One region of the Acaryochloris sp. 'Moss Beach' genome, then DNA from elsewhere that is predicted to be linked to it. Evidence: riboswitches for the same ligand, from Rfam matches in the RefSeq annotation. Region 1 holds a riboswitch; the other holds the start of a gene.
What was found. Region 1 has a riboswitch for cobalamin ahead of HRE53_RS11305 (HupE/UreJ family protein). Riboswitches for the same ligand answer to the same signal wherever they lie in the genome.
Positions count from the first base shown of each region.

Region 2: it holds a riboswitch for cobalamin, as region 1 does, so the genes downstream of both, HRE53_RS25720 (HupE/UreJ family protein) here and HRE53_RS11305 (HupE/UreJ family protein) in region 1, are expected to answer to the same signal.

Region 1 is NZ_CP071717.1:2,423,744-2,435,566, forward strand. Features, by position in the region: gene HRE53_RS11250 (hypothetical protein) at 1-176, shown strand, start outside; gene HRE53_RS11255 (pentapeptide repeat-containing protein) at 182-1,174, shown strand; gene coaE (dephospho-CoA kinase) at 1,210-1,812, opposite strand; gene HRE53_RS11265 (heavy metal translocating P-type ATPase) at 1,985-3,880, shown strand; gene HRE53_RS11270 (type IV pilin-like G/H family protein) at 4,337-4,813, shown strand; gene HRE53_RS11275 (hypothetical protein) at 5,068-5,259, opposite strand; gene HRE53_RS11280 (acyltransferase) at 5,410-6,036, shown strand; gene HRE53_RS11285 (alpha/beta fold hydrolase) at 6,019-6,873, opposite strand; gene HRE53_RS11290 (PRC-barrel domain-containing protein) at 6,976-7,893, shown strand; gene HRE53_RS11295 (trans-aconitate 2-methyltransferase) at 7,874-8,587, shown strand; gene HRE53_RS11300 (hypothetical protein) at 8,730-8,957, opposite strand; gene HRE53_RS11305 (HupE/UreJ family protein) at 9,084-9,713, opposite strand; cobalamin riboswitch at 9,746-9,949, opposite strand; gene HRE53_RS11310 (succinate dehydrogenase/fumarate reductase flavoprotein subunit) at 10,078-11,805, shown strand.
Region 2 is NZ_CP071717.1:5,487,507-5,499,329, forward strand. Features, by position in the region: gene HRE53_RS25710 (hybrid sensor histidine kinase/response regulator) at 1-2,357, shown strand, start outside; gene amt (ammonium transporter) at 2,403-7,166, shown strand; cobalamin riboswitch at 7,288-7,429, shown strand; gene HRE53_RS25720 (HupE/UreJ family protein) at 7,448-8,110, shown strand; gene cobW (cobalamin biosynthesis protein CobW) at 8,139-9,200, shown strand; gene HRE53_RS25730 (PilW family protein) at 9,206-10,261, opposite strand; gene HRE53_RS25735 (Tfp pilus assembly protein FimT/FimU) at 10,258-11,103, opposite strand; gene HRE53_RS25740 (type II secretion system protein J) at 11,142-11,699, opposite strand.

The sequences.
Region 1 (11,823 bases):
ATCAGAGTCAACAAGTGGTTCATGCCCTATTACGGGCCGTCCTCCCCCAATACCGAGGTCAATCCCTCGCCACGCTAGAGAAACCAGGGCCAGAACCGTTAATCCAGACTGCAATCGACGACTTAGGAATTGAAGATGATATGCTCACTTGCCAATTAGTGACCCAGGCTTCCTGAAGGATATGAAAGCTAAAGCACTACTTAAACAATATGCTGACAATGTCTTTGACTTCAGTGGTCAAACTCTAGCAGGCGTAGATCTAGCAGGGGCTGACTTGATTGGCATCAATCTATCAGCAGCGGACCTACGCAATACAAATTTGAGTTTGGCCTACTTGAATCGAGTGGATCTGCAAACTAGCAACCTGACCCAAAGCAACTTGAGCGGGGCTACCTTGGCTCAGGCCAACTTAAGCCAAGCAAACCTCACGGATGCAGCCCTGCATGGGGCGAATCTACAACGCGCCGTCTTGTTCAAAGCCGATCTGACCTTGGCAGATCTAACAGATGCCAATCTGATGGAAGCCGATCTGCGGGAAGTCACACTCCGCAGTACCAACCTCACGGGGGCTTGTCTACGCAGTGCCAACCTGCGTGAAGAAAATCGCAACTGCGCAGATCTTAGAGGAGCTGTCCTCGATGGAGTCGATCTTCAAGGGGCCAATTTACATGGAGCCGATCTGAGCAAAGTTAGCTTACAAGGAGCAAATCTCCGCAATGCCAATTTGCGAGCAGCCAATTTGGCCGGGGCCGATCTGCAGGGCGCTAATCTTGAGCAAGCCTTGCTGATTGAGGCCAATCTCCAGCAAGCGAATCTGAGTCACGCCACCTTAGCCGATGCAAAGCTAGAGCGAGTGAATCTCCAGATGGCTCAGCTTGTCAACAGTGATTTAAGCGACTGCACCTTGGTGGAGAGTGACCTCAGTCAAGCCAATTTGCAAGGCGCAATGCTATATCGCAGTCGGCTGAATCGGGCCAATCTCAGTCGGGCAAACCTAACGGCAGCTAACCTGCAAGAAGCATTTCTGATTCAAGCATTTTTAGCCAGAACAGATCTCACGGATGCGAATCTCCAAGGTGCCAATCTAACCCGTTCAGATTGGAGTAGTGCAATTCTAACCAGAACCGTCTTAACGGGAGCGACACTACCCGACGGTACAGCCTGTGAAACTTGACCATCGTCGCCACACTCTTAACGGCTAACCCAGTGTTAGGTTTGAGGAGTTGCTTCAATATTCATCGCCTGATCAACTTGGGTATATAAGTGGGCTAGATCAGAGTTGTTATCAATCACAACTATAGCCCGGTGAACCTTGTCTATAAGAGGCATTTGGCTAGCAATCCTAGCTTCCGCCTGAGATCTAGATATAGAGTCCCGCTCCATTAACCGCTGACACTGCTGCTCAGCATCACAAACCACCACCCAAATTTCCGAGGCTAAATCTGTCATCTTTGCTTCAAACAGCAATGGCACCACCGCCACCACAATTAGATCTGTGAGCTGTCGTTGAGCAGACAGAATGTGATCGCGTACATAAGGATGAATTTGGCCTTCAAGCCAAGTTCGCTCAGACTCATCATGGAAGACAATATTGCCCAGCTGTTTCCGATCTAGGTTGCCATCTGCAAGCAGAATCTCTGCTCCATATCGTTGGGCAATATTGACTAAAGCTACCGACCCTGGTTTCACAGCATCGCGGGCGTAAATATCTGCATCCAAAATAGGCAATTTATAGCGTGTTTCTAGATAAGCAGCAACGCTAGATTTTCCCGTCGCAATCCCTCCCGTCAACCCAATGATTCGCTGTGTCATTTCCTTCCCTTTACCAACCAGACCTCTTGCTAGATTTTAAAGGGTGGCTTCAGGAATTTATCCAACTATCTCAACACGACTCGCATCTGGTCATTCACCAAACAGAGATCAAAGATTGGCTATGATATTACCTGAATACCTATTCATATATTTATGGATTGAGTGAACGGATATGACCGCCTCTCCCACCCACTGCTGTGGCCACCACCCACCCGAAACATTCAATCTGAGGCAAACTGCAACGCCGATTGCGATCGCAACCCTACTACTACTCATTGGTATCTTCGGCAACGAACCGCTGCACAATACGCCATTTGCGATCGCAGAGTATGCCATCCTTATTCCCGCCTACTTAATTAGCGGCCGTCAGGTCCTCACCACCGCAGGCCGCAACATTCTCCGGGGAGAGATGTTTGACGAGAACTTCTTGATGACGATTGCGACGTTGGGTGCGATCGCAATTCATGAGCTCCCTGAAGCCGTCACCGTGATGCTGTTTTTTCAGATAGGAGAACTGTTTCAAAGCTATTCTGTGGGGCGATCACGGCGTTCCATTCAGGCCCTCCTAGAAGTCCGGCCCGATACCGCCAACCTGCAAGTCAACGGCGAGTTTAAACAGGTTGCACCTGAAACCGTCAGCGTAGGTAAAGTGATTCAGGTGCGGCCAGGGGAAAAAGTACCGTTAGATGGCGAGATTCTATCCGGCACATCCCAAATGGATACCTCAGCTCTGACGGGGGAATCCATGCCGCGCAGCATTGCCCCAGGAGACACAGCTCTAGCAGGCATGATCAATCAGTCCGGGGTATTGACTCTCAAGGTCACCAAACCCTTTAGCGAGTCGTCGATTGCCAAGATTTTAGACCTAGTCAAAAACGCCAGTCACAAAAAAGCCCCAACTGAAAAGTTCATCACTCAGTTTGCTCGCTACTATACGCCGATGGTGGTGTTGATTGCAGTTGCGATCGCACTTTTGCCTCCCCTATTCATTGCTGGGGCAACCCATGCCCAATGGACCTATCGCGCCCTCGTTCTGCTAGTGATTTCTTGTCCCTGTGGTCTGGTGATTAGCATTCCCCTCGGCTACTTTGGTGGCGTCGGCGGGGCTGCGAAGCAAGGCATTTTGGTCAAGGGAGCTACCTATCTAGATACCCTCACCCAGATCAAAACTGTCGTCTTCGATAAAACGGGCACCCTAACCCAAGGCAATTTCCAAGTTACCGAGGTGGTTTCTGAAAATGGTCTCAGTGACCGTCAAATATTAGCCTTAGCCGCCCATGCTGAATCCCACTCCAATCACCCCATCGCCCAATCCATTCGACAGGCCTATGGGCAGCCGGTGGACGAGTCCACTGTCCAAACCCATGAAGAAATTGCCGGTCACGGCGTTCGAGCCCAGATCAACGGCTGCACCATCCTGGTAGGCAATGATCGACTCCTGCATCATGACAATATCCCCCACGATGTTTGCACAGTAGATGGCACAGTGGCCCACTTAGCCGTTGAGGGTCAATATACAGGACGGATTCTGATTGCCGATCAGGTCCGAGACGATGCTGCTGATGTGCTACAAGCACTCAAAACCCAGGGAATCAAAACTGCAATGCTAACGGGAGACAATCAGACCGTCGCCAAAAAAATTGCTCACCAATTGGGGCTAACGAACTATCGGGCTGAACTGTTACCAGAAGATAAGGTCACAGCACTAGAGGGATTCTGGCAGCAAGCCCATCAAAAGGTCGCATTTGTTGGCGATGGCATCAATGACGCTCCTGCGATCGCACGAGCAGATGTCGGTATTGCCATGGGTGGTATCGGCTCAGATGCAGCCATTGAAACAGCAGATGTGGTGATTATGGCGAACACGCTCACCAAAGTGGTGACAGCGATCCAAATTGCCCATAAAACTCGCCGTATTGTCTGGCAAAATATCGCGGTCGCGTTGGGAGTCAAAGGTCTATTTCTGCTCCTGGGCACGATGGGTATCGCCACGCTTTGGGAAGCTGTGTTTGCCGATGTCGGCGTTGCTCTACTAGCCATCTTCAATGCTGGACGTATCTTGAAGTAGTCTGCAGCAAGCCAAATCTTTTTACTTTCACTCAAGGGCTACCGGATAAGTATTAGAGGTAATTACCAAGATGAAGTGGGGCAAGCCTCGAACAGCCCAGGTGCATGTGAGCCTCTCAATGTCTGTGCTTCAGCAGAGAATAGCTTCAGGCTATTTAAATATTCTGACTCATATTTTTTGCCTTTAAAACTAGTGCAATCAATATATTGCAATTAGGAATTTGACTCATCCGAATATTTGCAAGGCTTATCAATAATGGACAGATCTTGATATGCCACGCTTTTTGCTTTGAACAGATTCTGCGGATCATCATAATGATGCAAAGATCAGAGCAATGGTTACACCTAATCCCTACACACCTCGTAAATACAAAAGCTTTGGGGTTTGTTCAAAATCTCTACAAGCAAGGGAAAGCTATGCTAAATAGCCTATTTCAGGCTCTCAGGTAAATTAGTTATGACCTTTAAATTGCTTCGAACTGTCATCTCCAACAATTTATGTTTGGGTATTTTAGCAACAGCTTTCATGCTCTTTGCAGGTTGTTCGTCAGACAGTCCATCAAAAAGTGGTGATGCGAATTCACCAGACAAGGCTATATCTGCTGCTCTTCAAGCCGCCAAAGAGAAAGAAACGATTGCTAAAAGCGCTATTGGAGCCACTAATAGAGCACAGCAAATTCATTTACTTGAAAACTCAACTTTTGCAAATTCCTTCGGTGCACTGGGTCTTAGCCCAGATTTTGGAATTGATGCATTCTATGATCTGCAGATTGTGTCAGCTGATGCGGGTCGCGCTTATTTAACAGCAAGTGCAAAGCAACCTAACTTCAAGAGCTTCAGTGGTGTAGTCATTAATGCCAACGGCACAACCACAGCTAAAATCTGTGCAACAAAATCTGCATCTCAAACTCCGCCGCCGATAGATTGCAAGTAATATCACGTTTAATCTGGCGGAAACTTTTAAGCAGGTTATTTTGGGAATATGCTGTATCGGTGCAATCTTTGAACGGTGCTGAATTATGCGGATAACATGGGCATTTTAGTGTTGCAGAGTGCTGTGGCCCTCACCGCTACAGCGAGTCACTTTGGTGTCAGTGGGTTGCGATAGCAATCTCCATACATATTCCAACTCACTCCATCCACCTGAGCCCAAATCACAACCTGGCGATTCAGTTCGGCAGCAATGCTTCAAGTGAAACGACCAGTGCAAGGTTTATCTGAATCTTTACCCATCCGTTGGCAACCCTCCCAATAGTCTTCAACCACATTACGGAAAGAGGTTTCTAACTCATCAACGGTTTCTCCATCAAAGGCAATCACATCCTCCCACCCGGCCAAAGAAGATTCGATCTTCAGCATCCAACTGAATAACAACTTCATACCCTCTATATTCCATCAGTTATTCCCGCTCTGAAAAAAAAATATTACAGATGTAACCCACCTCACCATTCTTTTACGAGTAAAAGAGTATCCTAACCATAGGTGAGGCCGTTTGCTGGAGAAATCGACTGATGAGAAAGCAATACCACCATGAATCCTTTTTATCCAGGCTATTACACGGAAAATGAGCTAAGAGACTTTGGTTTCAAATCCGTTGGCCAGAACGTTCAAATAGCCAAGAACTGTACCATTGTTGGCCTTGAAAATATCGCGATCGGTGACAACGTTCGCATTGATGCCTATTGTTCCATCTTTGCCCATAAGGAAGGCTGGGTCACATTAGGCTCCTTTATCCATATTGGCGGCTATTGTCTCCTATCTGCTGGAGACGGCATCCGGATGGATGATTTTAGCGGTCTCTCTCAAGGGGTCCATCTCTACAGCAGAACCGATGACTACACGGGCAAATTCTTAACTAATCCCACCGTACCCAAGAAATACACTGGCATCGTCGGGGGAACGATTACCCTGGGCCGCCATGCCATCATTGGCTCCAGCTCCGTTATTCTGCCCAAAGTTGCCATTGGCGATGGCACCGCCGTGGGGGCACTATCCTTAGTTACAAAAAGCTTAGACCCTTGGGGCGTATATTTCGGCAGTCCAGTCAAAAAGCTGAAAAACAGATCTAAACGGCTGCTGAAATTGGAAGCAGAGTTAATGGCGGAATTGGAAAGGCCCGCCGACAGCCTACCCATCTCTCTATCTGCCATTGGATAAAGGATGCAGGTGGAGAAACTCAAGTACAGCTGAGTTAAAACGCTCCGCTTCGACTAAGAATGGCCAATGGTTACCCGGCAATCGTTCGACTTGAAGCTGATTGAGATAGGTTTGGTAGGTTTTTAAGCTGCTGGCACGGCGATTAATTCCTTGCTCGGGCTGAACTAACAGAGTCGGAATATCGATTGGCGCGGTTAAACCGGAGATAGCAACGGATTCCTGAAAGATTTCATTGCGGGCAGGCACTGTAAACTTGCTGCCCCAACTGCCATCCGCTTTTTGTTCAATCCCCTCAGCAAAGACCTGTTGCTGCAGGGGACTCCAGCCTTGAAACTGATTGAGAGTTTGCGCTTTCGCTTCTGCCACTTCATAACTAGAGAACGGCCCCATGCCTTGCAAAAAGGGCAACACTTTATAGAGCAAGGGAAAGGTAAAGTTCACAAATCCAGGCATCTTATTGATGTAAAAGGGATCAACAAGAACCATGCTGGATAAACGCTGGGGGGCAGCAGTGGCCCAAATAGGGAGCAGCTTAGCCGTCCAGGAATGGGCAATTCCATGGACCTGGGACCAGCCCAAGTGATCTAAGAGAGCTTCTAAATCGCCAATCAACTCAGTAAACGTATAGCCTTGAGTCGGTTTGTCGCTCTCCCCATGTCCTCGCATATCTAAGGCCACCAGATGATAGTGATTGCCTAATGCGATCGCAAGATCAGACCAGACACGGGCATGATCCCCCAACCCATGGAGAAGCAGCACAGGCTCAGGCCCTGTAAACCATTCCAAGTAGGAGAGTTGAATATGGGGGAGCGTTAGGGTTTTCCGAATAGGTTCCATAGGCTCAATCATCCCTAAGAATGGGGGGCTTTGTCTATTGGCCAAAGACGGCGAACCCCCTACGCTACACTAAAAAGCATAAGTCAGAATATCTAGGAGCCAATGGCAGACTCTGCAAAGATCATGCGCCATAGCCAATTGTTGAACCGATTGGTGATTGACCGCGACACCACAGAAGAATTGGGTCGGATCGATGTGGTCTGGATGCATCCCCCCGCCCATCGAGTCATGGGGTTTATCTGTAAACCTGGCTTTATGACCAAGCAGCGCTATGCCTTTAACCTCAAGCAGCTTTATCGGATTGGCCCTGAGAGTATTTTGGTCTCTGCAGGGGCCGCTGAAACCAATGCCAAAGAAGTTGCCTTACTAGAGACTCTGATTGGCCTAGAGCTATGGACCGATGCCGGAGAACGGTTAGGCCGGATTATCGATTGCCTCTTTGATCAGCAAACGGGCAATATCACCCACTATTTGTTCAAGTCAGCGGGCTGGCGAGGCTTTACCAGTGGGGTCTACCAACTGCCACCTCGATCCGTAATGAGCTTTGGCCGTAAAAAAGTGCTAGTCACGGCTAAGGTCAGTGAAAACCTCAAAGTATTTCAAGAGGGACTAGAAGATCGACTGGTACAGGTAAGCGATCGCATCAAGTCTGGCTATACCCAAGAACTCGACTCCCTCACGTCTCGGGCTCAAAAGCTAACCCAACAGGCAGAAGAACGACTGCAAAAGCTAGCGGAACAGGCCAATGAACAGGTGGAAGCCTTTAGCCAAGAAACCGATGAAGACGAAGAAGACTTCAGCCAGCAGCTCCAGGAAAAATCGCAAAAGCTGATGCAGCAAGCCAAACAAAAAGGTCGAGCCCTATGGGAACGAGTTGAAGATGGTGCCTTTAACCTCACGGAAGAACTAGCCAGCCCGAATGAATCCCGTCCTCGCCCCAAGGTAGAGCCGGTTACCCAGGAAGAGGTGATTAAAAATATTCCCATTGAGGATTTAGAGGATGATGAACCTTGGATCTGACGCCAGCGCCCTGCTAACGCGGGTGCCGGAACCAGAATTAATGGATGATGATGATCAGGCTCGTGCCTATGCAGAAGCTGATTTTGCAGAACCCCACAATCATTTTGTTCAGCTTCTCCAAGAGACCTTTCCTCAGTTACCCCAATCAGGAAACGCTCTTGACTTAGGCTGCGGTCCTGGGGATATTACCCTGCGCTTTGCCCACGCGTTTCCAGCCTGGTCAGTGGAAGGATGGGATGCATCGGAGGCCATGCTGAACTATGGCTATCAGGCCGTAGAAGCAGCAGGACTGCAAGACCGCATTACCCTCAAAAAAGTATATGTACCTCAAAGTGATACGGTCAGCGATACCAAAAGTGATACGGTATCGTTTCCTCTAATTTTTTCGAATAGTTTGCTCCATCATTTGGCCGATCCGATGGCTCTTTGGACAGAGGTAAAACAGCAATCGGGGGCAGGGACGGCGGTCTTTATTATGGATTTGATGCGACCCACAAAGCGAGAGACAGCAAGGAATTTCGTCGATCTCTATGCGCAAGATGAACCAGAGGTCCTACGGAAAGATTTCTTTAATTCGTTGTTGGCAGCTTATCGAGTGGATGAGGTGAAAGATCAACTAGTACAAGCTGGGTTAGGTGGTTTGCAGATGCGTGCGGTTAGCGATCGCCATCTCATTATCTGGGGCCAACTTTAGTATCGCGACCTGAAGTTTAAATTCACATATTCATTGTTTCCAAACCAAAAACTACTGATTTCTCATTAAGGCGTGGAAAACTGATAGAGATTTTTGCACCTTCAACTTGGGTATGGGTTCTTCTCCCCAGTCCATTACCCAGTTACCTGACAAAGACCAGGGCATAAAGCGAGAAGATAGCCGAGCCACCATAAAACGCCATTGCAATCCAGTAACAGATCGGCTCTTGGCTACGGTGTTTTTTATGGGCCCACTTACCAAACTCTAACGTGCGTCGCCCCCCTCGCACCCAAACCGAGCCAGAGGTAAATCCATCCCACAGCAGATAGCCAGTCGAGAACAACAAAACGGCAAATAGAATTTTCTCCACAGTTACCTCATGCCTCTAAACAACAAAGAATGCCGTTATCAAACGAAACGGCATTCATATATTGCCCAATCAACCCTAAAAACAGGTGGGGCACTTATTCAGTTGTCAGGTATCAAACACCCGCTGTTAAGCAACGCAAAGATAGACACCCAAGCTGGTCACAAAGCCACCCATAAAGAGTTGAGCTAGGCGAGCATGGCGTTGAAACAACTGCTGGCAAAATAATCCAAGCCCAACGCCACTCAAATGCAGCAACGCTGTAGCCACTACAAAGCCCAATCCATAGGGTAGACCAGAAGCCGAGGCTGGCATTTCTGCACCATGAGCAAAACCATGAAGCAGGGCAAATGAAGCAACAATCGCAGCACTCTGACCCATGGGAAGACGGATGGCAGCTGTAATCAAGACCCCTAACATCAGCACAGAAGAAGCAATGCCTTGCTCAACAAACGGAACGGCTATCCCCGTCGTGCCAATAAAGCCACCTAAGATCATGACCGACACGAAGGTTAACGGTACGGCCCATAATGCCCGACGTTCCATCTGAGTCGCCCAAAGGCCTACCGCTACCATTGCAGCGAGGTGATCTAACCCACCTATTGGATGGGTAAATCCATGCATAAAACCGATGCCATGGCTGCCATCAAAATGGGCTTGAGCGCTGACAGGCATTAGCACAATAGCTAGCAACAGCCCTGGCAGTAAAAGTTGCGATAATCGAATGCTCTTACTCGTCCATCGCAGGGAACGAATCATCTTATTCACAATCTGTACCTCGCAGATATGTTGTAGAGAAGAATGCAATCAAGGGTATTCTGGCTTGTCGTTGAGCAATAGTCTTGCGCAGGGCATCTTGCAACTTCAAGATGGCTAAACACCTTGCACCCAACATGCACGAACAACTTACAGTTGCGGGACAGCGACGGGCTTACACCGAACTTTCCCCAGTTGTTTGACAGGTTTATAACAACCTTGACAACAACCTGATTGGCCGCAGATAGCCCTCCAATTCATTGATTGTGAGGTGAGTATATCACTATTACAAAACCCTGTAGCTAAGGATTCATAAAGAATATGTGCGATAGATTTGGAACGTATTCGAAGCTGTAAAGAAACTGCCATGTTAGAGCATGATGTTGTAATCGTTGGGGGTGGTTTGGCAGGGTGCCGTGCTGCCCTAGAAATTGCTCGAAAGGCACCCGACCTTAATCTGGCAATGATTGCCAAGACCCATCCCATTCGGTCCCATTCTGTTGCTGCCCAGGGAGGCATTGCCGCCACCCTCAAGAATGTGGATGACCAAGACAGTTGGGAAGCCCATGCCTTCGATACCGTCAAAGGCTCCGATTATCTAGCCGATCAGGACGCCGTCGCCCTCCTCACCCAAGAAGCCCCAGACGTCGTTATTGACCTAGAACATCTTGGCGTTTTGTTTTCTCGCCTGGAAGATGGTCGAATCGCCCAGCGTGCCTTTGGAGGCCATACCCATAACCGCACCTGCTACGCCGCTGACAAAACCGGCCATGCCATTCTCCACGAGCTGTACAACAATATTCGCCGCTACGGCATCACCATCTACGACGAATGGTACGTGATGAAGCTAATCCTTGAAGACAACCGGGCCAAGGGTGTGGTTATGTATCACCTTTTGGATGGTGAGTTACAGGTTCTACGGGCCAAGGCCGTGATGTTTGCCACGGGTGGCTATGGTCGAGTCTTCAACACCACCTCGAATGACTTTGCCTCTACAGGGGATGGTCTATCCATGACGGCACTAGCTGGCTTGCCCTTAGAAGATATGGAATTTGTCCAGTTCCATCCCACCGGCTTATATCCTGCTGGCGTTTTGATCTCTGAAGCCGTTCGAGGAGAAGGGGCCTATCTCATTAATAGTGAAGGGGAGCGGTTTATGGCCACCTATGCCCCCAACAAAATGGAGCTAGCCCCTCGCGATATTACGTCTAGAGCCATCACCACAGAAATTCGCCAAGGCCGTGGTCTACATCTCGATGGTAGTGCAGGGGGACCATTTGTTTACTTGGATTTGCGTCATATGGGGCGGGAAAAAATCATGAGCCGTGTCCCCTTTTGCTGGGAAGAATCCCACCGCCTAGCAGGGGTCGATGCAGTCACGGAGCCAATCCCAGTGCGACCCACCGCCCACTATTCCATGGGGGGTATTCCGGTCAATACCGATGGACGGGTTCGCAATAGTGCCGACGGCTTGGTGGATAATTTCTTTGCAGCCGGAGAATGTGCCTGTGTATCGGTTCATGGTGCTAATCGTTTAGGCAGTAATTCTTTATTAGAGTGCGTGGTGTATGGTCGGCGAACTGGTGGTGAGATCGCAACCTACGTGCAAGACCAATCCCTCCCTCATATAGATGAACAACAATATCTCCAAGAAGCCCACCAGCAGATCAAAGCATTGCTCGCTCAATCCGGTGACATCCGCATTAACGATATTCGCCAACAAGTCCAAGATTGCTTGAGTCAACATTGCGGTGTTTTTCGCACTGCAGACATTATCCAAGAAGGCTTAGAACAACTCCAAACCTATAAACAGCAGTATCCAAACATTCGCCTCGATGATAAAGACAATCTTTGGAATACCGAAATTATCGAAGCCCTGGAGTTACGTAACTTAATGGTCGTAGGTGAAGTGATCATGACCGGTGCCCTGCAACGCCAAGAAAGCCGTGGTGCTCATTCTCGTGAAGATTTTCCCACTCGAAATGACGATCAATTTCTGCAACATACCTTAGCCTATTTTTCCACAGCCGGAATCGAGCTGAAATATATGCCCGTCAATTTAAACCAATTTGAGCCTCAAGAGAGAAAATACTGATCTCTATCGACAAAAGTT
Region 2 (11,823 bases), 2.6 Mb from region 1:
GCCAGCTCAAAGACAGCATGATTTCCCTGTTGGAGACTCGGCAGCAGGAGTTAGAGGAGATGGTTTCTGAGCTCCAATCCGCTAAACATGAAGCAGAGACAGCCAATCAGGCCAAAAGTCAATTTCTGGCCAATATGAGCCATGAAATTCGCACCCCCATGAATGCAGTCATTGGCATGACTGGTTTACTCTTAAATACGCCCTTAGAGACACAACAACAAGATTTTGTCGAAACCATCCGCAGTAGTGGGGATGCCTTACTGACCCTGATCAACGATATTTTAGATTTCTCCAAAATTGAGGCAGGGAAGCTGGATCTTGAACAGCAACCCTTTGAAATCAGGACCTGTATTGAAGAAGCCTTGCTGATCGTTGCATCGAAAGCCTCTGGTAAAAATCTGGAGCTGGCTTATCTGATTAATCCACCCACGCCAACCGCCATTCTGGGGGATATTACTCGCCTACGTCAGGTTTTAGTCAACCTGCTCAACAATGCGATTAAGTTTACAGGCGAAGGGGAAGTCGTCGTTTATGTGTCTTCAAAACCCATTGAGACTATAGATATGGGGCCTGATACAGACCTGGAAGTGATCGCCGAAGCCACCCCCTATGAAATCCAATTTGATGTCAAAGACACGGGAATTGGTATTCCCCCGGACAAGTTAGAGCATTTATTCAAATCTTTTTCCCAGGTTGATGCTTCTACAACCCGTAAGTTTGGGGGGACTGGCCTTGGTTTAGCCATTAGTAAGCAGCTCAGCGAACTGATGGGGGGCAAAATATGGGTCACTAGCGAGGTGAGTCTCGGGTCCACCTTTTCCTTTAACATTGCTGCCTCCGAGATTCCGAACTATGTCAGCCCCAAAGCAGTCTCAGATATTCAGTTAGCGGGCAAACAGCTCTTGATTGTGGATGATAATGCCACCAATCGGGAGATCTTATCCCTACAGGCGCAATCTTGGGGAATGTTAACTTGTGCGGTTAAGTCCGGCATTAAAGCCTTAGAGTGGCTGCAACGAGGTGTAAATTTTGACCTCGCCGTCCTTGATATGCAAATGCCGGAGATGGACGGGGTGACCTTGGCACAGAAAATCCGGGAAGAGCCCAACGGTAAAACATTACCCCTGGTGGTCTTAAGTTCTTTAGGACAAGATGACATCCGAGCCCGGGCTGGCGACATTAATTTTTCGGCCATTTTAAACAAGCCTGTTCAGCAGGCTCAACTTCAAAGCGTTCTTTCCCAAGTGCTAGACAACCCTCTGATTAAAGTTGAGCAGACCTCAGACGTTCAAGAAAAACCCACCAATCTAGGCGATCAACATCCCTTGCGCATCCTCTTAGCAGAAGATATGGTGGTCAACCAAAAAGTGGCCCTGTTGATTTTAAAACAATTGGGCTATCGAGCTGACGTTGCCAACAACGGTCTAGAAGTCATTGAAGCCTTAGAGCGGCAATCCTATGATGTTGTTCTCATGGATGTGCAAATGCCAGAGATGGATGGTCTCACCGCAACCCGAGAAGTTTGCCAACGCTGGTCCCCTGAAGATCGTCCTCACATCATCGCCATGACCGCCAATGCCATGCAGGGCGATCGAGAAATGTGTCTGGATGCGGGTATGGATGCTTATATCACCAAACCCGTCCGCGTCAACGAGTTAAGGGATGTCCTCAGTCGGTGCCAACCGATGGAGGAGCCTGAGGAAACACCTCCTCCTATTCCTGTGGCACCATTGCAGCCCGTCAGCCTCAATGAACCGACTCCACCAGACTTGCCCATGGCACCGGAAAGCTCTCAACCTGTTGCCGTTTTAGTGGGGAGTACAGCAACCCAGCAGGTCCAGGCGACTGAACAGATTCCCCAATTAGAAGAGAATCTGTCAGTACCGTTTCCTCAAAGCACCTCCATTCCCCCTCTCCCCGAGATACAAGCTACTCTTGCGTCTCAAGAAACAACCGTAATCATGGAACAACCAACGATGGCCGAAACCTCAATGGATCCGAGCATTATTGACCCCGCAGCATTGGATAGTTTCCGCCAGCTAGCTGGGGAACATGCGTCTTTACTCATTGCTGATTTGTTAAACACCTATCTGGAAGATGCACCGGGGCGAGTCGAAAAAATGCATCAGGCCGTCAAAGACGCCGATCCAGATGGGTTAAGTGATGCAGCTCATGCCCTGAAATCAGCCAGTGCCAACCTTGGTGCTAAACAACTGGCGAGCTTCTGTTCCGAGGCAGAAGCCCTCGGGCGTTCAGGTACGACGGCAGGATCGGCAGACGTTGTCTCTCAGATTTCTCAAGCCTACGAGACCGTTCGCATTGCTTTTGAAGCGGAAATGGCTGCCTGCAGTGTTTAGGAATGTCCTGCTAGGGGGAACCCCAGTTTTAACTAGGTAACGCTTATGTTATGGCTACTTGTCTGTTCAGCACTAGTCTTTGTGATGCAACCCGGGTTTATGTGCCTGGAGTCTGGACTTACGCGTTCCAAAAATAATATCAACGTTGCCATTAAAAATTTTGCAGACTTTAGCCTATCCACCCTTATCTTCTGGTTTTTGGGCTATGGCTTGATGTTTGGAGCATCCATCAACACTGTTATCGGCACGGATCAATTTCTAGCTTCCCCTGAAACAGACGCAGCTCTAGCAGCGTTTATTGTCTTTCAAACTATGTTTTGCAGCACTGCAGCCACCATCGTTTCAGGAGCTGTGGCGGAGCGCACTAAGTTTGGGGGCTATCTGGTGATCACTGCCTTTATGGCCAGTGTGATCTACCCCATCTTTGGGCATTGGGTCTGGAACGGTATCGAAGCTGGACAAGTGGAGGGCTGGTTAGGACGGATGGGATTTGTTGATTTTGCCGGATCAACGGTCGTCCATAGTGTGGGGGGATGGGTTGCCCTAGCAGCTATTTTAATTATTGGGCCTAGACAAGGGAGATTTTCCAAGACAGATGCCCCAAAGGAGATTTTGGGGTCAAGCTTACCGTTATCCGTTTTGGGTGCTTTACTGCTATGGATGGGATGGCTAGGCTTTAATGGCGGGAGTGGTCTAGAATTCAGTGACCGCGTTCCGATCATCTTACTGAATACAGTGCTCGGCGGTGCTGCTGGGACCCTGACTGCAGGTGCTCTAGGATGGTGGCGGACGAAGATTCCCAAGATTGAGTTAATGATTAATGGTTCCCTGGCAGGACTAGTGTCGGTGACCGCCAGTTGCCATGTCATCAACCCACCCCTAGCTATCATCATCGGTGCCATCGGTGGAGCCGTCATGATGGTGGTCAAACATTGGATGACTCAGCTACAAATTGACGATGCAGTTGATGCCGTACCGGTTCATTTGGGAGGCGGAATTTGGGGCACCTTAGCGGTCGGGCTATACGGTCGCCCAGATTTACTAGAGACCGGCCTCAATCGCGGTAGCCAAATCGGCGTTCAGCTTTTGGGGATAGCCGCATGTGGGGTTTGGACCTTCGGTTTGAGTTGGCTTTTGTTAAAAGGGGTGGATCGACTGATGCGCTTGCGGGTATTGGCAAAAGATGAACAGATGGGGCTTAACTTTGCCGAGCATCATGCCAAATCTGAAGTCCTTGATTTGTTCCAGGTAATGGATCAACAGGCAGAAGACCTCGACTTCAGCTTGCGGGCTCCTGTTGAACCCTTTACAGAGGTCGGTCGCATTGCTAACCGCTATAACCAAGTGATTGATGCGTTAGAAAAGTCTAATCACGAATTGTTGGATACGAAAACCACCCTAGAGCAACAAGTGGAAGCTCGAACAGCGAAACTCGTTGAAACTAATCAAGAACTGCAGCAGCTTGCTCACTTGAAAGCAGATTACTCGCGAACCCTGGAAGCCGAGGTCGAAGCCAAAACTCAAAAGCTGAGACAAGAAATTGAAGAGCGGCAAGAAGCAGAAATTGCCCTGGCTCAGCAGGTTAAGCGAGCACAGCTTTTGGAGAAAATCACCCAGGCTATTCGTCAAAACCTAGATACCCAAAGAATTTTTCAGGCTGCAGCGGATCAAATTGGTCAGGTTTTTCAAGTCAGTCGTTGCCACTTACATAGCTATACGGAAGATGGAGAGGCCTCTATTCCTGTTGTGGCAGAATATACAGCTCCTGGTACTAATTCACTTCTCGGCATTGAGATGCCTGTGGTGGATAATCCCCATGCCCAACAGGTCCTCGCTCAGGATAAAGCTGTCGTAACTCCGAATATCTATACCGATCGATTGCTGGAAGCCCTGATTTCAGATCCTCAGCCGGTTACCTTGAAGTCGATGTTAGCGGTACGCACGTCCTATCAAGGCAAACCCAATGGCGCGATTATCCTACAACATTGCGATCGCAGATTGTCTCGCCAAGCGTATCTGTCCCAACCCGATGCCCATGAGGACTGTTTTCGAGCTTGGCCCGCTGCCGAAATCGACTTATTAGAAGCAGTTGCTGACCAAATCGGCATTGCCCTGGCCCAAGCCCAACTGTTGGAACAAGAGCAATCCCAGCGCACCCAGCTGCAACAAGAAATTTTTGAGCGCCAACAAACTGATGCGGCTTTAAAGGAAAGCAAGGAACGGTTTCAATTAGCTGTTCAGGGGTCAGGAGATGTCCTTTGGGATTGGAATATCGTTAACAAAGCCTTTTATCTTGCCCCCCGATTTGGTCAACTGTTGGGCTATGAAACCGATGAGTTAGACTGCACCTTAGACACCTGGAAAGCCCATATTTGTCTAGAGGATCAAGAGCAGGTCTCTCTGGCTCTCAAGCATCATTTAGAACACTTAGTTCCTTACGAAGTAGAGTATCGTCTGCGGACAAAAGCAGGCTATTACCTGTGGGTGTCCGGTCGTGGTCAAGCCATCTGGGATATTGAAGGCAAACCCATCCGCATGGCCGGATCTATTCGTGATATTACAGAAAACAAAGCAGCCACTGAAGCCCTAAAGCAACAAATGCGTCGGGCTGAACTGGTAGAAGAAATTACCCGTAAGATCCGTAAAAATATAGACCGCCAACAAATCTTCAAGGCCACTGTTCAAGAACTTGGCAAAGCCTTTCAAGTCAGTCGATGTCATCTTCATACCTACGTCACGCAACCCAAACCCCATTTACCCATCGTTGCAGAATACCTAACGGGAGAGTCCCCCTCCATGCTGGGGACCGACATTTTGCTGGAAAACAATCCCCATGCCCGCAAAGTTCTACGGCATGATCGCGCGGTTGCCTCTGCTAATATACTCAGCGATCCTCTTCTGCAAACCGTTGCGGACATTTTTGTGCAAGGCCAAGTTAAATCCATGTTGGCAATTCGCACCTCCTATCAGCGCAAAGCGAATGGAGTGATTGTGCTACAACAATGCGATCGCAACCGGGACTGGACCCAAGCCGAAATTGAACTCATAGAAGCCGTTGCCGGACAAGTTGGTATTGCCCTAGCCCATGGTCATCTCCTGGAGCAGGAACAACAACAGCGCCAAAAATTGACTCAGAACAATTCAGCATTGAAACAAGCCCGGACAGAGGCCGATGCTGCCAACGTCGCCAAAAGCGAATTTTTGGCCACCATGAGTCATGAAATTCGCACCCCGATGAACGCGGTCATTGGCATGACGGGTCTGTTGCTGAATACAACCTTAGATAATCAACAACGGGACTTCGTTGAAACCATTCGCAGCAGTGGAGATGCCCTGTTAACCCTGATCAACGACATCCTAGATTTCTCCAAAATTGAAGCTGGAAAACTAGAATTTGAAGAACAGCCCTTTAGTCTACGGGCCTGTATTGAAGAATCCCTGCGTCTAGTGGCCCCCAGAGCCATTGATAAACAGCTCGAACTTGCCTATTTATTCGATCCCACTACCCCCAACCACATCGTGGGCGATGTTACCCGGCTACGCCAAATCTTGGTAAATTTACTCACCAATGGCGTTAAATTTACGGAGCAGGGTGAAGTAGTGATTTATGTTCAGGACATCACTGATACTGAAACCGACCCGAAAGAGACGTCACCCCAACGGAAAAATATTACCGATATTCAAAATCAACGTCGTTTGATCCAATTCGAAGTCAGAGATACCGGCATTGGTATTCCGGAAGATCGGATGAACCGTCTGTTCAAATCCTTTAGCCAGGTGGATGCTTCAACTACCAAAAAATATGGGGGTACAGGACTCGGATTAGCCATTTGTAAATCTCTCTCCCACATGATGGGTGGCCGGATCTGGGTCGAGAGCAAAGCTGGTGTTGGGTCTAGCTTTTTCTTTACTATTGCGCTACCTGTTGCCCCTGAGGGAGACAATACCCTCGATCAATCTCAACAAATACTCGATGGCAAGCAGCTACTTGTGGTGGACGACAATCCCACTAATCGCAGAATTTTGACCCTACAAGCCCAAACCTGGGGCATGGGAATCCAAGCTGTTAGCGGTGGTGCTGAAGCCCTGGCACTCCTGAACAGTGACTCCCAGTTTGATCTGGCGATCTTGGATATGCAAATGCCCGAAATGGATGGGGTCGAATTAGCAAAGCATATTCGACAACTCGATCAGGGAAAACAACTCCCCCTCGTCATGCTCAGTTCCTTGGGACAAGACGAAATCATTAAACATAAGCAAGAAATTCAGTTTTCTGCCATTCTCAACAAACCAATCCAGCAATCCTACTTATACGATGCCTTAGCAGAAATCTTTGAAGGTCAGCGGATCAAAGTTAAACCCACTTTAGCTTGTCCTGTGAATTTGGAAGTACAGAGTGATCAGTCCCTCCAAATATTGTTGGCAGAAGATATTGTCGTCAATCAAAAAGTGGCTCTACTGATCCTGAAACAAATGGGTTACCGGGCAGATGTAGCCAACAATGGCGAAGAAGTCTTAGAAGCTCTTCATCGCCAGTCCTACGATGTCGTGTTAATGGATGTTCAAATGCCCGAAATGGATGGCCTGACAGCAGCCAGCTGCATTAAAGAACAGTGGAAGGAAGAGGAACGGCCCTATATTATTGCGTTGACTGCCAATGCTATGCAGGGGGATCGGGAAATGTGTATGGCAGCAGGAATGCATGACTATGTCAGTAAACCCATTCGTGTAGATGAGTTACAAACTGCCTTTGAACGGTATTATGCTCAGGCCAAACAACCCCAGGTGGCTTATGCAGCCCCCAACTGATGGCAACCCTCTTATCTGGAAATTCTAACCGCTTCTCCAGCCATATCTCTCAAGCTATTCGTCTCAAAGACGAATAGCTTTATGTTTATAAAGTCATCACCGTAGGTTGAAGCAGACATGATACGCTGATATCCTCATCGGTTTTAGTGGGGAGCAGCCACTAAAGTAATGGGGAAAGCTTGGTGAAATTCCAACACTGTCCCGCAGCTGTAAGCAGAGCATCTCTGTAAGTCAGAACGCCCGCCGAGATATACGGTAAACACTTCTGCGAGGCACAGAGAGTGACAGGACAGATTAATCGATCAAACCTAAGACCAGTATTTTTTATCCCCAGCATCAGCTTACTGGCAAGCTTAGGGGTTTTTAGTTCCAGTCTAGAGGCTCAAGCCCACCATCCCTTTGGCGGACAAACACCTTCCAATATTCTTGAAGGCTTTTTATCGGGCCTAGGTCACCCAGTCGTTGGTATAGACCACCTTGTATTTGTCATTGCCATTGGCTTAATGGCCGCTATTTTGCGTCAAGGACTTTGGGCTCCCCTTGCCTTTGTGACCACCGCATTATTGGGAGCGGGAATTCATCTACAAAGTTGGGACCTACCCGCTCCTGAATTCTTTATTTCTGCATCGGTCTTCTTAATGGGTGGCCTGCTGGCTCTTAAACAAAGTCCCCACCCTTGGTTAGCTTCCGGATTGGCTGGTTTTGCGGGTCTATTTCATGGCTATGCATATGGTGAGGCGATTGTCGGTGCCGAAATGACGCCTTTGGTGTCCTACTTAGTTGGTTTTTCAGTCATTCAACTGGTGATTGCAGCCCTAGCCTACCGCTGTGGACGTGCTCTCAATTCTGCTTCTTCAGAACAGTCTACCCTGCCATTAAGATTTGCTGGCTTTGCGATCGCAGGGATGGGACTCGCTTTTTTAAGCACCGTCCTTCTGGGCTAGGTTCAGTTATTTAGAGATCTTTAATACCATGCATAAAATTCCCGTAACGGTGGTCACCGGATTTCTAGGTGCCGGCAAAACGACGTTAATTCGCAATTTACTACAAAACAATCAAGGTCGACGGATTGCCGTCATGGTCAATGAATTCGGCGAAGTCGGTATTGATGGCGATCTATTGCGTTCCTGTCAGGTTTGTGACGAAGAAGAAGAGGTGGACAGCAATATCCTCGAACTCACCAACGGTTGTCTGTGCTGCACGGTTCAGGAAGAGTTTTTACCAACCATGCAAACCCTTTTGCAACGGCGAGATCAAATTGACTGCATCGTGATCGAGACGTCGGGTTTGGCCTTGCCTAAACCCCTTATCCAAGCCTTTCGCTGGCCCGAAATCCGCACGGGGGCGACGGTAGACGGGGTGATTACTGTAGTGGATTGTGATGCGATCGCATCCGGTACCCTCGTGGGCGATCTAGACGCTCTTGAGTCTCAGCGCCAAGCCGATGACAGCCTCGATCACGAAACCCCCATCGAAGAGCTTTTTGAAGATCAATTGGCCTGTGCAGACCTCGTTTTACTGACCAAGGGAGATTGTGTCGAACAAAAGGATCAAGAACGAGTCCAACACTGGTTGCGTAAAGAACTTCCCAGCGGTGTCAAAGTTTTACCTTGTCATGCAGGACAAGTCAGCCCCGACCTATTATTAGGCTTTAATGCGGCGGTTGAAGATCACCTAGAATCTCGTCCCAGTCACCACGATCATGAAGAGGAACATGATCATGATGATGATATCAATGCCATCCAAGTGATAGTCGACCAAGAATTTGACCCGAAAGAGCTATTGACCCAACTGCAAGCATTAGTTCAAACCCATGAGATCTTTCGGATAAAGGGATTTGTGGCCGTTCCCCAAAAACCGATGCGCCTCGTCATTCATGGTGTGGGGCAACGCTTTGATTCTTTTTATGATCGTCTTTGGCAACCTCAAGAAGCTCGCCAAACAAAGTTGGTATTTATCGGTGAGAATCTTCAACAATCCGAAATAGAGAATGCCCTTCTCCAACCCACTGCAAAACTTTCTCTTCAACCGTAGGACCATTACTTCGTGAGACACACCGTATTACTTTCTGGGCTCGTCAAGGCCCCAGTTGTGGCTATCACAGAGTAGCAATGCTGCTCGCCACTATTGCCAGACAAAGCAACTGAGGTCGAGGAATTGCTCCCACTATAAACTTGCGACTCATTGGTGACGACCACTTGCTGGACCCCATAGGTTGTCAGCGCCGTTTGACCAGACCATGTCCAAGACAAATCAACCGTATCGGTACCTGATGGCCTCGTCCCCGTCAGGACTGGGACCGTCTGCATATTACCCAATCGAGAGGTAGCGGTACTACTCAAACGGTGGATTTCCACATCCGATATATTGCTGCGCATCAACAAGTCCACTTGTGTTCCCTTCACACAGGCTTGAAACCCCATGGCTCCCACCAACACACCCGGTGCTAGGCAAGGGGGAGACTCATCATTCGCAGTTGCGATCGCATCTACCAAAGTATCGCTAGAAATAGGGTCACTACAGGGATTAATGCTGCCATCCAATTCTGGGATCCGACCATATCGAAAAATTGAGTTTGGGGGTAGCCAATCTTGTCCACTAGCTCGCACATCGTAAACCACCCGATCATAGTTTGCGGGCTGGGGAGGCGAAGATCCAGCATTTGGCCCATCTGCTGGGCAAACTTGAGGGATTGACGAATTAATCGGAATTTCCAAATAGAGGACCAACGTGCCATAGGCCCCCAGATCGGCTAGGTCTAATCCTGCATCCGTGACCACATTTGCCAAAGTCGAGGAATTTGAGGCCACTACATTGTTTGTGTGATTGATGCGATTTGCCATTCTGATCTCATTACTAATGAAATCAAAGGCTCTACTTAAGTCATGGCGTCGAGCCGCAATAGATTCCGTTTTTTTGTTGGCTTGGGATGCAGTGACGACCCCAAACCCAATCACGCTGGTCACTAACCCAGTAATGATGGTGGCAGCAAGAAGTTCTACCAGGGTTACTCCCTGTTCATGTAATCGAGGATGATCCTGCAGGGGAGTCTGCTGCACCAACAGCCCTATTCGCCAGTGTTGGAAATGCTTCATTGCTGGTCCCATTTCTCTGCAATGCAACGTCCAGTCGTCGTAATTGCTAACGGCGTCATTTCACCGGTATAGGTCCCTACTCGGGTCAGTCCCAAGGTATTCGAAATGGCGATACAACGCTTCGTTCCTTGGGCATCATCAGGAAAAAAGAACACAATCTTGCCGCTAGGGTCAGTCGGGCTATTCCCGTTGCTAACAATCGAGAAGTCGGGGTTACCTAGAACACCAAACCGAATGGGAATATCATAGGAAACCCCTGACTTAGATGTCCCTGGTGAATCTTCATCACCGACAAAATCACCAGCAACTTGCATACACTTCCCAGAATTTAAGGGCTGACAAGGTGAAATAACTTGCACAACCATGCCCGCATTAGAGGCTCGCTCGGCTTGTTCCGCTAAATCTGACAAAGCAATCAAAGAAGGGGAAACACCATTACTCACCCCCTGCACTATCTGGCTATCAGCAATAACCCTGCCCTTTTGACTCGTCAGGGGACTCGAACCATCATTGGTTAAATTCGTAGCGATGGAAATTTCAGATGCTAAGTTGCGATCCCCCGTCTTTAAACAAGACCCCGTGACCTTCCCATCTACAAAATTTAGAGTCACTGTACAAACTTTGTTCCCACGGATCGCTTCCCGTTGGGTTTCGTTAAGAGCAGTCCGAACTTCAGCAACGGTTTGCTTCAGTCTGGCTCGATTCAGCATTCCCCAAACCCCTGGCGCAGAAATGCTAGCAACGATACCCAAGATGGCCACAATCACCATCTTTTCTATCAAGGTAAATCCAGATACCGGAGATAACCTCCAGGGGGGCAGTCTCAAGTTGTTGGGGAGCATCTACGAACCTCAGGGATGAAAGCGGATATCAGAACGATTTAGGGACACTTGAACACAGCATGGGGTATCACTTCAGTATTGACTATCGCAATCGGTTTGCTTTCCCCCTGGGCCGTTACCTGGTAAGTCACATTCAACAATCGAAAAGGGTCCGATGAACTAGCATAATTGGCCGTGCGCGTCAGCGTATAGTATTTTCCACCTAAAGCTCTCGGGCCAATAGTGGCAGAGGTCCCCCCTAAGCCCGCTACAGTATCGTTTAGAAACCCTGCAGCTAAACCATTACTACTCAAGGTTGCTAAGCATCGAGAAGAATAAGGCTGTGTTAATACCTCATACTGGGTCGCTTGATTAACCACCATTTCTAGGTCTTCTTGTATCCAACTCACTGCTTCGTCATATTGAGTAGCCACAACGCGAAATGCAGCAGAGGTAACAATGGCTTGCATCGTCATAGAGACAAAAACAGCAGCAACAATCATTGCCACCAATACTTCTATCAACGTGAAACCAGTATCTCGACGGTCAACATCGACGGCTTTGCAAGATGAGCGAGTTGGTATCACTCCCCATTGCAGCACCCACCACCGATACATAAAATTTATTGCCCTACATTGACGCATCATCATATCCCCATCAGCGATCCATTCTTGCACTCACAAAACGATGTGACATCAATCGATTTATTCTCAACATCCGCTCAATATCACACGTTATCTA